Regions from separate parts of the Pseudobutyrivibrio sp. UC1225 genome, predicted to be linked through region 3. Evidence: predicted binding sites of a transcription regulator. Region 3 holds the regulator's gene; each other region holds the start of a gene.
What was found. The regulator Rex, encoded in region 3, represses fermentation and respiration genes when NADH is low (regulators of the CRP and FNR family bind a similar motif). The targets are predictions, from matches to a motif close to ATTGTTAANTANTTAACAAT.
Positions count from the first base shown of each region.

Region 1: BMZ41_RS02840 (shikimate dehydrogenase) is a predicted target of Rex. The motif match lies at 1,298-1,317, and genes of this name have one in related genera.
Region 2: BMZ41_RS04040 (oxidoreductase) is a predicted target of Rex. The motif match lies at 1,541-1,560, and genes of this name have one in related genera.
Region 4: BMZ41_RS04990 (butyryl-CoA:acetate CoA-transferase) is a predicted target of Rex. The motif match lies at 1,900-1,919, and genes of this name have one in related genera.

Region 1 is NZ_FOVQ01000001.1:615,278-618,484, reverse strand. It holds gene BMZ41_RS02845 (MFS transporter) at 1-321, opposite strand, end outside; gene BMZ41_RS02840 (shikimate dehydrogenase) at 360-1,235, opposite strand; gene BMZ41_RS02835 (LysR family transcriptional regulator) at 1,484-2,368, shown strand; gene BMZ41_RS02830 (oxidoreductase) at 2,503-3,207, shown strand, end outside.
Region 2 is NZ_FOVQ01000002.1:252,483-255,689, reverse strand. It holds gene BMZ41_RS04040 (oxidoreductase) at 1-1,521, opposite strand, end outside; gene BMZ41_RS04035 (cytidylate kinase-like family protein) at 1,702-2,274, opposite strand; gene tsaA (tRNA (N6-threonylcarbamoyladenosine(37)-N6)-methyltransferase TrmO) at 2,298-2,972, opposite strand; gene BMZ41_RS04025 (adenine phosphoribosyltransferase) at 3,023-3,207, opposite strand, start outside.
Region 3 is NZ_FOVQ01000001.1:215,816-219,022, forward strand. It holds gene BMZ41_RS01075 (hypothetical protein) at 1-749, opposite strand, end outside; gene BMZ41_RS01080 (redox-sensing transcriptional repressor Rex) at 758-1,390, opposite strand; gene abc-f (ribosomal protection-like ABC-F family protein) at 1,467-3,207, opposite strand, start outside.
Region 4 is NZ_FOVQ01000002.1:465,630-468,836, reverse strand. It holds gene BMZ41_RS04995 (hypothetical protein) at 1-359, opposite strand, end outside; gene BMZ41_RS04990 (butyryl-CoA:acetate CoA-transferase) at 548-1,888, opposite strand; gene BMZ41_RS04985 (PDDEXK family nuclease) at 1,992-2,789, opposite strand; gene BMZ41_RS04980 (hypothetical protein) at 2,752-2,994, opposite strand.

The DNA of each region.
Region 1 (3,207 bases), 400 kb from region 3:
GTAACCACCGTTTGTACCTGCATTGAAGGCAAGTGCAAGACCGATAACGTAGATTGCATAAGAGCAACCACCGATAACTACAGAGATACGACGACCAAGCTTATCAGAAAGAGGTCCAGCGAATGGAAGAGCGATAAGTCTTCCGAGACCAAGTGCAGCTGAAATAGCTGTGATTGACATTACCTCAACGCCCCAGCTAGTAGCGAGAGCCTCTTTGATAACTGACTGTCCAAGAATTGAGCAGCCTACTCCGTGAATGAAGTAGTTCAAATAAAGAATTAAAGCTGCAGGATAATATTTTGCTTTTGAATTTGTTCCCATGAGATTTCCTTTCATTATTTAATATGAAATCAATTTGATTACTCGTACTTAATTCCAAGTACTTCCTTCATATGTTCGATTGGCATATCCTGACCTGTCCAAAGCTTGAAACCAGCAGCGCCCTGGAAGAGCATCATGCCAAGACCGTTCATCTTCTTACATCCAACTTCTTCAGCCATCTCTAAGAACTTTGTCTTAGCTGGAGCATAAACAGTATCGGTAACGATAAGGTCTGGACGGAGATAAGAAGTATCTGGAAGCCATGTCTGACCCTCGAGAGGCTTCATACCCATTCCTGTTGCGTTTGCAAGAAGGTAGCTGTCTGCGATTTCGCGTCTAAGAGCATCCTTATCAGCAAGATCGTAAAGAGTTGCTTTACAATCTGTTCTGTCGTTGATCTTGTCAACTGTCTCCTGTGCCTTGTCCCAGAATGCATCCTTGATGTTGAAGATAGATAATTCCTTAACGCCATCAAGAGCTGCCTGAATCTGGATTGCTGTACCAGCACCACCGCAACCAACGATAGTCATTTTCTTTCCGATTACATCGATATCGTAATCCTTAAGTGACTGCATGTAACCAATACCATCTGTGATGTGACCTGTAAGAACACCATTCTCGTTTGTAATAGTGTTTACAGCACCGCAAAGCTCAGCAGCAGGAGAGAGCTTGTCAAGATACTGTCCAACAACAGTCTTGTTTGGCATTGATACGTTCGAGCCAACAAGCTTAAGAGCTCTAAGTCCCTTAACTGCGTCCTCAAGTGTGCTGTTATCTACCTCAAATGCGAGATATGCATAATCGAGACCAAGGTAAGCAAAAGCCTCGTTGTGCATAGCTGGTGAGCTAGAGTGTCTGATTGGATAGGCCATAAGACCGATGAGCTCGGTGTGGCCAGTGATTCTTTCTGCCATTATTCATTTCCTCCAAAAGTGTTTATTAAGAATTTTTGATTTTAACAGTGCCCGCTAGTTAAATTGTTAAATTCTTAACAGTCTCTATGTATATTATTGTAAATGTATTAATAGAAAACTTCCAATACTTATATTGCGTAGAATTAATAGCATAAATGTACTGATTGTGGTATTATTAGACATATAGAACGAATTAATTGTGAACAAATTGTGCAGTTTTATGAATGAACTATGAAAAGGAGTCCAATATGACATTAAATCAACTCACGTATTTTTATGAGGCAGCTAAGCTACAGCATTTCAACCAGGCAGCAGAGAAGCTTCATATATCGGAGCCATCTTTGAGTCGTTCCATTGGTTCATTAGAGAGCGAGCTTGGAGTTGTTCTGTTTGAAAAGACAGGTAGAAATGTTGTGCTTACAAAAACTGGGGATATCTTTTTTGAGCATGTTGATAAGATTCTTAGAGAAGTAAATCAGTGTGATAGAAAGATGCATCAGCTATCAGGTTCTGGAGGACACATTGATCTTGCCTATGTGGCTCCTCTTGCTGGGTCCTTTATTCCTAATATGTGCAGAGCCTTCTTATTAGAAGAGAAGAATCAGGCTGTCACCTTTACCTTCCATCAGGATATTACCTCTAGAAATATAGAAGGCTTAAAGGCGGGTAATTACGATATTATATTTGGTTCCTTTGTTAAAGATGAGCCTAATATTAAGTTTATTCCTGTTATGCAACAGGAGCTGGTGGTTATTATGCCAAAGGGACATCCTCTGGAAGAGTGTGATCTGATTGATGCCAGCGCTTTTTCTAAGTATCCTGTGTTAGGCTATACAAGAAACTCAGGTTTAGGCCGACTTACCAGAGATTTCTTTACTCATAATGATGTTGAACCTAATTTTATTTGCGAATCACCTGATGAAAATGGCATTGCTTCCCTAGTTGCGGCGGACTTTGGAATAGCTTTGGTTGCAGATGTAACTTCTATACATAGAGGGGATGTTACTATAAGGAAGCTTTCAACAGAACAGTACGTTTCACACACTGTTTACATGGCATACATAAAAGGAAGATACCAAATGCCAGCGGTTCAGCGTATGATAGATTTTATATTAGTACACTCAATGCATTAATAATTTGCAAAAAATGCATTGGATTTATTAGTTAAAGCGGGATTATACTTCTATTATAAGAAGCATGCCCGCTTTTTTTAAATTCTGAATAGCTCTACGTAAATAATTGTTTATTTAATAGGAGCGTCTAAATTATGAAAACTAAGTATCCACACATTTTTGAACCACTTACAATTCGTCGTATGACACTTAAGAATCGTGTTATGATGACACCAATGGGAACAAACTATGGTGATCAGAATGGCGAGATGACTTTTGTGCATATCGATTATTATGAGCAGCGTGCTAAAGGTGGCACAGGTCTTTTAATGGTAGAAAATGCCAGCGTATTTTCACCACAGGGTTCAAATGGTACAACTCAGCTAAGAATTGATCACGACAATTACATTCCACGTTTATGGTATTTTACTGAGAGAATGCACAAGCACGGTGCTTGCGTAGGTATCCAGATTAACCATGCAGGTGCATCAGCTGTTTCTGCACGTACAGGTATGCAGCCAGTTTCAGCATCTGATATTCCTTCAAAGGCTGGCGGAGAGACTCCACGTCCACTTGAGAAGGAAGAGATTTATGAGATCGTTAAGAAGTATGGTGAGGCTGCAAAGCGTGCTCAGACAGCCGGCTTCGACTGCGTTGAGATTCATGCAGGTCATTCATATCTTCTTAGCCAGTTCCTTTCACCTACAACTAATAAGCGTACAGATGAGTTTGGCGGTTCTGCAGAGAACAGAGCTCGTTTTACAAAGCTTGTTATCGAAGAGGTTAGAAAGCAGGTGGGGCCATTCTTCCCAATCTTTGTTCGTATTTCTGCTGACGAATTTATGGAAGGTGGTAACACT
Region 2 (3,207 bases), on a different contig from region 3:
CTCATCATCGCCAAGTGAGAACATCTTTGGACGTGAACCTGTAGCAAGGATAACTGCATCAAACTGCTTATCAAGGATTTCCTTATCTGTAGCCTTTGTATTGAGGTGAACCTCTACGCCAAGACGAACCATCTCATCCTCGTACCATTTAGCAAGAGCGATGTCATCCTCCTTGAATGCTGGAGCGCCACCAGGGATAAGGTTACCACCGAGGCGACCTGTTGCCTCGTAAAGAACTGGCTCGTGTCCTCTCTCTGCAAGTACACGTGCTGCCTCACAGCCTGCAACACCGCCACCTACAACGAGAACCTTCTTCTTCTTAACGATTGGGTTGTACTGATTAAGTCTTTCCTTACCAGCCTGTGGATTAACTGCACAGTTGATAAGTGAATAAGTCTGGATACGACCCATGCAGCCTTCCTGACAGCTGATACATGGACGAATCTGGCTAAGATTGTCTCTACGAATCTTGTTTACGATATCTGGATCTGCAAGTGTTGGACGGCCAAGTGAAATCATGTCGCAGATATCATTGTTTAAGCAGTCAAGCGCTGTATCTGGATTATCAACACGACCAGCCATGATAACTGGGATGTTAACGTGCTCCTTAGTGATTCTTGCAAATTCCTTGTATGGAGCCTTCTCCATATACATTGGTGGGTGATTCCACCACCATGCATCGTATGTACCTGCATCTACATCAAGGGCATCATAGCCGTACTTCTCAAGAAGCTTAGCTGCCTCGATACCTTCCTCGATATCACGGCCCTTCTCTTCGAATTCTTCACCTGGAAGTGCTCCCTCACGGAAGTCCTTAACCATGCTCTTAAGAGAAAATCTCATTGCAACTGGGAAGTCCCAACCACAAGTCTTTGCGATTTCTTCACGGATTTCCTTAGCAAAACGAAGTCTGTTCTCTAAGCTTCCGCCGTACTCGTCTGTACGCTGATTGAAGAATGAGATAGCGAACTGATCGATAAGGTAACCCTCGTGAACAGCGTGAATCTCAACACCATCGAAGCCTGCACGCTTAGCATTGTAAGCACCCTTACCAAAGCTCTCAACGATTCCGTGAATCTCTTCTACTGTAAGTGGACGGCAAGTCTTATCAAGCCATCTGTGTGGAATAGCTGATGCTGAAACTGGTGGGAACTCACCTAAGTTTGTAGGAATAGTAACACGTCCAAATCCACCTGACATCTGTAAGAAAATCTTTGAGCCGTATGCGTGTACGCGCTCTGTCATCTCACGGCTAGTTCTAACGAACTGTACTGGATTGTATGTAGAGTTTGGTGTGTTTGGGAATGAAGGCTTCTCTACCTCAGTGTCTGAGAAAGTAACACCTGTGATGATAAGACCGATACCACCCTGTGCACGTCTTGTATAGTAGTCGATACCTCTGTCATTCCATCCACCTTCGCAATCTCCAAGACCAAGAGGTCCCATAGGAGCCATTGCGTAACGGTTCTTGATTTCGAGCTTACCAATCTTGATAGGCTCAAAAAGTCCCTGGTATTTCATTGTTGAATCCTCCTTTTACTTTGTTATTATTTTAACGTTGTCTAAAAATAATAACCATCAACAAAAAGTTGTCGTCGAACAACTAATCTTTTATGACCCAAAAATCCCAATAAAAAAGCTGCCTCAGAACTATGCCTGAAGCAGCCCATATAATTAATTTTTTGAGTTATTGTGGTCAGCTTAAGCCTTTGCCAATGCCTCTAACATTGCAACTGCACCATCCTCTGAAATCTCGCTGGAATCTATAATCAAATCGAAGTACTCGATAGAACCCCACTTTCCACCATTTACGTGGGTGGTAAAGAATTTCTCACGCTTCTTATCGAATTTCTTCATTGTCTCATCGATTTTGTTTTCCTCGATTTTCTCGACATTCTTAGCACGGTCACGGCGATATGAATCACGTGCTGTAATGAATACCTTAAGAATCTTTTTATCCTTAAGAATCTCGCTGGCGCCACGGCCTACAAAAATACAGCCTGGCTGCTCAGCTGCCTCTTTAATAATAGACACCTGAGTATCATAAATCTTCTCCTCCATGGAAGGATTATCTCCTGGAGCATTGAAGAATGTCTTAACAGGATTCTGCTCATCCATGCCTGAAACCACATCATAATCCAGCCCCATACGTTTACAGGTTTCAACTACTACGCTGCGGTCGTACAAGCGATAATTTAATCGCTTTGCAAGCTGTTCAGCAATCTTGTGTCCACCACTACCGTAGGTACGTTCAATGGCAATATAGTCATACATAATGAGCCCCTCCTTAATTTGAATCAAATTTTCAATACATCAGTAACTGTTATTTCCCCATCTTTACCTAAAAATACTATATCATATCCGTGATAGGCAAGCCTAAAATCTCGCTGCTTTCCACGGTCATAGCCAGCTCTTGGATCCTGCCCTAACAGCTCCACTGCTGATTCTCTGATTTCCTCCGGAAGCTTCTGTAAAAGCTCCTGTGGAAAATCCACCTTAACCTGTGCTCCCTTTGAAAGCTCATCTGTAAAGCCTCCCCTGGCATTGGGATGAGCATCCGCATAAGGAATATAAGGTTTTATATCGTAAATTGGTGTGCCATCAAGCATATCCACGCCCTTTACCACAAGGACTGGGCCGAACTCCTCTTTCTCCTGAACCTCTATGAGCTCCACAGATGAAAGACCGATATTGTTTGGCCTAAATGGCGCTCGGGTGGCAAATACCCCCATGTGCTTCTGACCTCCCAGTCGAGGTGGACGAACGGTGCCTCCCTCTAAGGGCTTATTCTTGGAAAATCCCCAGATGAGCCACAGATAGTCGTAATCCGTGATTCCATCGATAAAAGTGGGATTTCTAAATTCTGGTTCGAAGATAATGTGGCCTATTTCACCAACCAATCCACTTTGTCTAGGTATACCAAACTTTTGTGTAAATCCTGTGTTTATATGAGCAATCTGCGTTAATTCCATATTTATATTATAAAAAAGGCTCCCCACAATGGGAAGCCTAAAATTTTTATTTATTTTCCTTCGTATGTTACAACTGAAGCTACATCATACTTTGCAAGCTTCTCGCGTCCGTTAAGACCAGCAAGCTCCATAAGGAATACAACCTTGGCAACTTCGCCACCAAGCTCCTCGATAAGCTCGCAAGCTGCCTCGATAGTACCGCCTGTAGCGATAAGATCGTCAACTACAACAACCT
Region 3 (3,207 bases):
TCATCTGAAGTTGCATCTTCAGAGTTATTAGATTCTTTTGTTTCCTTTGACACAGCCTCCAAATCCACATCTTCTAAATCAACGTTAGATAAATCAGCTACTTCAGCATCTGTCGATTTTTTGGGTGCAGCATCATCGATTTTATCATCGGCTATACCAATATAAAAGTCGCCATTTTGCATATCAAAGAGATTTAAAACTTCCATTCCAAATACATCATGCATATATGAATATATTTCTTTATTATTTATCTCTCGATTATGCTTTCTAATAACATTTTTTTTGAGCTGAACACGGATATCTTTTATCCAATTTGTGATTTCTTCAGCCTCTGAAGAATTAGTCCTAAGCTTATCATAACAAAAATCCATGGTTGCCATCATAAGCTCTCTGTTTACCTCATCAGTTTGGGCAGGTAAATCCTTCTGTTCGTCTTCGGCAGCAGCAATCCTCTCGTTACATTCTTCAAGAAGTCTTTTATCATCGTCAAGTTTCTTTGAAACCAAGTCAGAGGTGCCCTCCATATTTTCCATAACGGAAGCCATAAGACTTTCTTTTACTTTTTTTAAATCCTTTAATTCCTTTTTGAGCTCAGCATCTCTTTTGAGGAGCTCATTTTCTTTTGTTTCTAAATCTTTAACGGTATCAGGCTTGCCTCCTAAGGCAAAAAGCCTGTGCCATTTTTGATCTAAAATAAGCATTGGAACCTTGATTTTAGCAATTGCACTTTGAAAATCATGTTCTGCCATAAAATCACCTACTTATTTTGCTTGGTAATATTATATGATAACTGCATTAAGCTGTCAGAAAGATGAACATTTTCAATAACAACATCTGGAATATCATCCAAATCAACATGAGCAAAGTTCCAAATAGCGTGAACGCCAAGTGAAACCAGCTTTAAAGCTGTTGATTTTGCATTTGCCTTTGGAAGTGTGAGGGCTGCAATTTCAACATCATTATTCTTAATAAATTCTGGTAATTCATCAAGCATCTGGATAGGTAAATCCCTAACCATTTTACCTTTTAAATCAGGGTTTGTATCAAATAAACCGATAATCTTGAAACCAACTCGTTCAAATTTAACATATCCTGCAATAGCCTGGCCAAGATTACCAGCACCAATAACTATAACGTTATGAGTCTCATTAACACCAAGGATATTTCCAATTTCGTCATGAAGATAAGCTACATTGTAACCATAGCCCTGCTGGCCAAAGCCGCCGAAATTGTTAAGATCCTGTCTTATTTGAGATGCCGTAACGTGCATACGCTTGCTTAAATCATTTGAAGAAATGCGTTCAACACCATCATCTAGAAGCTCTCCTAAGTATCTATAGTATCTAGGAAGTCTCCTGATTACTGCCTGCGAAATCTGTTTGTCCAAAATAAACGCCTCCTAATAAAAGATTAATTTTATTATAGGGTTCGCAAAAAAGTTTGTCAACAAATTAACAATTTATACGCTATATACTACTGATTTCCTCCCACTGTTGGTATAGGTTATCAAGTTTAGCATTTATTTCGTTCTGTTTAGCAGTCAATTCATTTAATTTAGCTGAATTGGTCATATTCTCAGGCTTGATAAATTCCTCGTCTATAGAGGCTTTCTCAGCTTCAAGCTGTTCTATTTCTTCTTCAATCTTTGAAATACGATTCTGAAGCTTTCTTTTCTCTGCTTCGATACGCTTCTGTTCCTTGAAGTCCAGCTTTGCAGCTGTTTCTTCCTGATTTGTTCCAGAGCCCTGAGACACGCTTGATGTAGATGAATTGCCATATAACTGCTCTTTCTTGGCAATGTATTCATCATAGTTACCAAGATATTTTGTCAGTCCACCATTTGAAAGCTCCAAAATGGTATTGGCGGTTTTATTTACAAAATATCTATCGTGACTTACATATAAAAGAGTACCATCATATTCATTAAGCGCCTCTTCAAGCATCTGTTTTGAATCCATATCCAAGTGGTTGGTAGGCTCATCGAGAATCAGAAGGTTTGATTTTGAAAGCATAAGCTTTGCAAGAGATACTCTTCCTCGTTCACCACCTGATAAATCACTGATACGCTTGAAAACATCATCCTCAGTAAACATAAAGGCTGCTAAAGTGTTTCTAACCTTTGTTTCTGTAAGGAAAGGATAAGCATCGTGAAGCTCACTGAAAATTGTATTAGATTCAGTAAGTCCCTGCTGCTCCTGATCGTAGTAGCCTACAGTTACATTTGCACCAAAACGAATCTCACCGGATTCGAAATCAGTAAGACCATTTATACATTTTAAAATTGTAGTTTTGCCTGTACCGTTATCACCTAAGATAGCGATTCTATCGCCCTTATGGACGTCAAAAGATAAATCTGTAAAGATGTTTTTATCGTCATAAGATTTGGTTACATGGGAAAAATCAAGAACATCCTTACCGCTTTCTTTTTCAATCTCAAGAGTAAGACGCATTTTTGGTAAATCCTTATCAGGTGCATCCATTACATCCATTTTATCAAGAAGCTTTTTACGGCTTTCAGCTCTTTTGATAGATTTTTCTCTATTGTATGACTGAAGCTTTTCAATTACTGCCTTCTGATGTTCTATTTCCTTCTGCTGCTTTTCATAAGCATTTTCGTAGGAAATCTGAGCAAGCTCTTTCTGAGCAACAAAGGATGAGTAATTACCAGTATATACACTGGTTCTGCCGTAAGATAAATCAACTACATGGTCAGCGATTTTATCAAGGAAATATCTATCGTGGGCAACAATTACAACAGCACCTTTATAGGAAGCCAGATATCCTTCCAACCACATTATAGAATTTAAATCCAGGTGGTTTATAGGCTCATCAAGAAGAAGTAAATCTGGTGAAGATGCCAGCAATCGACCAAGACTTACTCTTGTTTTCTGACCGCCCGAGAGCTCATTCATACTTTTCGAAAGATCGTCACCCTCAAAGCCTAAACCTTTAAGAATACCTACAGCTTCAGAACGGAAGGTGTATCCTCCCTTTAAATCAAACTGATGCTGAAGCTTATGATAATCCTCCATAAATGCTTCCATCTCTTCATGAGAAAGCTGACTCATTTGCTGTTCCATTTCTGTCAGGCGCTTTTCCATTGAAAGAAGGTCTTCTCTGGCACCAAGAACAGTGTCTAATATATTGCTTCCGAAGGAATCCTCTTGATACTGAGCCAAGTAGCCCATTGTGGCATCTTTTTTTAAA
Region 4 (3,207 bases), on a different contig from region 3:
GTCTCAACTGTGGTGCCGGCCTCTGTCTTACTACTTCCACCATTTAAATACATTCCGTAGACTGTCAACTCTCTGATAGAAGCTTCAAGAGCCTCCTCTTCTGACATAACAGCAGGCGAAGGCACAGCTGCTGTATTCATATCGTTAACATCAGCTGCTACAGTATTTGGCAGAGCCATAGCAATAATAATCAACATTATTACCAGTGTGCCAAAGGCATGCTTTATTATTTTCTTATGTGGCATCAAAGAGCGGAAATCGATGCGCTCTAGAGAACGCTTAACACTCTTGATAAAAGCCTTTAATAATATCTTCATTAATTCTATCTTATTAATCTTCGACATTCTTTCTTTTGTCATAGAACCCTCTCACTTGTAAAAACCATAGACCAAAACAATGAGATTCTACTTTGGAGTTGTGTTATATTTGTGTCTTGATTATGAATTAATTATGTTTGAAATAACATAATACACTTATGTGTATTTTAAGAAACAAAAAAAGTCAGATGAGTCTATTGTGACCCATCTGACCTTTATAAATTCAATTATTATTTGTTTGAGCGTCTCCAGATATTCATCTTCTCTGCTTCTGCGATAAGCTCGTCTCTGAAATCTGGATGAGCGATAGAGATAATCTTCTCTGCACGCTCCCAAGCTGAAAGTCCCTTAAGGCAAACTTTACCATACTCTGTAACAAGATAATGAGTGTTAGCACGAGTATCTGTAACGATAGAACCCTCTGCAAGTGTAGGACGGATACGGCTCTTTACAGTACCATCCTTTGTTGTGAAGGTAGATGAAAGACATACAAAGCTCTTTCCACCATTTGAAAGGTAAGCACCAAGTACGAAATCAAGCTGTCCGCCTGCTCCTGAAATGTGCTTTGTTCCAGCAGACTCTGCATTAATCTGTCCAAATAAATCTACATCAACTGCATTATTAATAGAAATGAAGTTATCAAGTGCAGAAATCTGACGGATGTCGTTTGTATAATCAACAGGTGCACTCATAAGCTCTGGATTCTCATCCATGTAATCGTACATCTTCTTTGTACCAGCACCGAAAGCATATGTCTGACGGAAACGATCAATGTTCTTCTTTGCACCAGTAATCTTTCCAGCCTTAGCGATATCAACAAATGCATCTACGTACATCTCTGTATGAACACCAAGATCCTTAAGATCTGACTCAGCAATCATGGCACCAACAGTGTTTGGCATACCACCGATACCAAGCTGTAAGCAGGCGCCGTTTGGAATCTCCTCAACGATAAGCTTAGCAACAGCCTTATCTACATCTGTAGGAGCTCCGCCGCCACCCATCTCAAGAATAGCTGGGTTCTCACCCTCAACGATAGCGTCAACCTTAGAAATGTGAATGCCCTCTTCGAAGCCACCTAAGCAACGAGGCATGTTCTCATTAACCTCAACGATGATGTGCTTAGACTTTTCAACTGCAGCCATAAGGTGTGATGCGTTAGGACCGAAGTTGAAATATCCATGATTGTCCATTGTAGTTGTCTGAATCATAAGAACATCGTTTGGCTCGATGTGCTCTCTATAATATCTAGGAAGCTCAGAGTATCTGATAGGTGCATAGAAAGAGCAGCCTCTAGCAATAAGCTTTCTTTCAATACCACCCATGTGCCATGAGTTCCATGTGAAATGCTCGCCAGCATCCTCACGCTCAAAAATAGCTGGAAGCTTCATTAAGATTCCACCACGAACCTTAATGTCTCTAAGCTCATCTGTGCGAGCTGCAAGTGCCTTATCCAAAGCATCTGGTGTACCTGTGCACCAACCATAATCTACCCAGTCACCGCTCTTTACTACCTTTACAGCTTCTGCTGCTGTAGTAAGTTTTTTCTTGTACTCAGCTTGAAAATCCATATTATCCTCCGCTCGTTAAAAAATTATCAATTAATGATATTCTAACACTTTTATTCCTCGATGTCATCTACGATTTAACAATAATATGTATTATATTCCACAATTACAATAGTATTTCTTTTATCTTTTTCTCTACCAATTTTATATTAAGCGGTATTCTTTCAGACTCCATTGTTATAATCAAATCCTGACCAATTGCTATCCCAGCCTCCTCATAATACGCCAATTTTCCCATATTTTTCACCGCATATTCTTCATTATCTATCAGCCCCAAATGCTCCCAAATATATGTCTTTCTTTTCTTCACGTTCAATACCGTAAAATCAGGATACGTTGTTTTATTCCCAATTCTATACTCTGTTTCGTATGAATAAGGTATTCCATATTTGTGCAACATATCGGCGATAATCTTTTCTGATTTCGAACGCACCTGTTCACCTCGGTCCGTTTCATATCCAATATTAATAGGGTATGTATTCATGTTTCCTGGGTATTTCTGATACCATTTTCCAATATAATCTTCTGTAGATGAAATTAGGGGCCTAACTAGCTGTTTTCTTCCTTCACTGTAGTTTTCAAATATTTCCGCTACATCAGAACATTCTATATATTTTATAGCCGACAATAATGCTTTTTGTTTTTTCTTAAGCAGTCTGCTAGCTTTTTGTTCATAATCAAGCTGCACTACCTTTATTGCAAGATCTCGTTCCGATACTTTCAGATATCTTTCCACAGTATCCTTTGGCCCTTTGAAATAGTACTGAAAGGTTCTTCTTTTCTTTGCTATTCTTATTACTCCTTCAGGTGTCCCCCTGAGTTTTTCTATATTTCCATTGTTAATCTTTATAAGAGCATTTACCTTTTCAAGTTCCTTTTCTAAGTGCTTCCTGTATTCTTCCAATTCCTTTACTCCTTTTCCATAATTTAGTTACATTTTTACCCATTGTTTCGCTTCTTTTGCTGTTTGGCAGGTACACTATGCCTGTCACTGTACCCATTGCTTTGCCACTTCCGCAGTCTAGTAGGTATGCCACACCTGTCACTCTACCCACTGAATTGCTTTTTTCACAGTCCAGTGGGTATATCACGCCCTTCACTGTACCCACTGCGTTACCACTTTCACAGTTTCATGGGCACACTTCACCTACCTCCGTACCCACTAATGAATTAACCCATCAATTTCGTAGGTACATACCACCTGTCACCGTACCCACAAAACCTATAAAATGGTAAAACGATGGGCACCTTCACTAGCAAGAGACCTTATTTATTTGTCAGCCAACCATAAATGGAATTTCTAAAGAAATAGATTTTCTAAA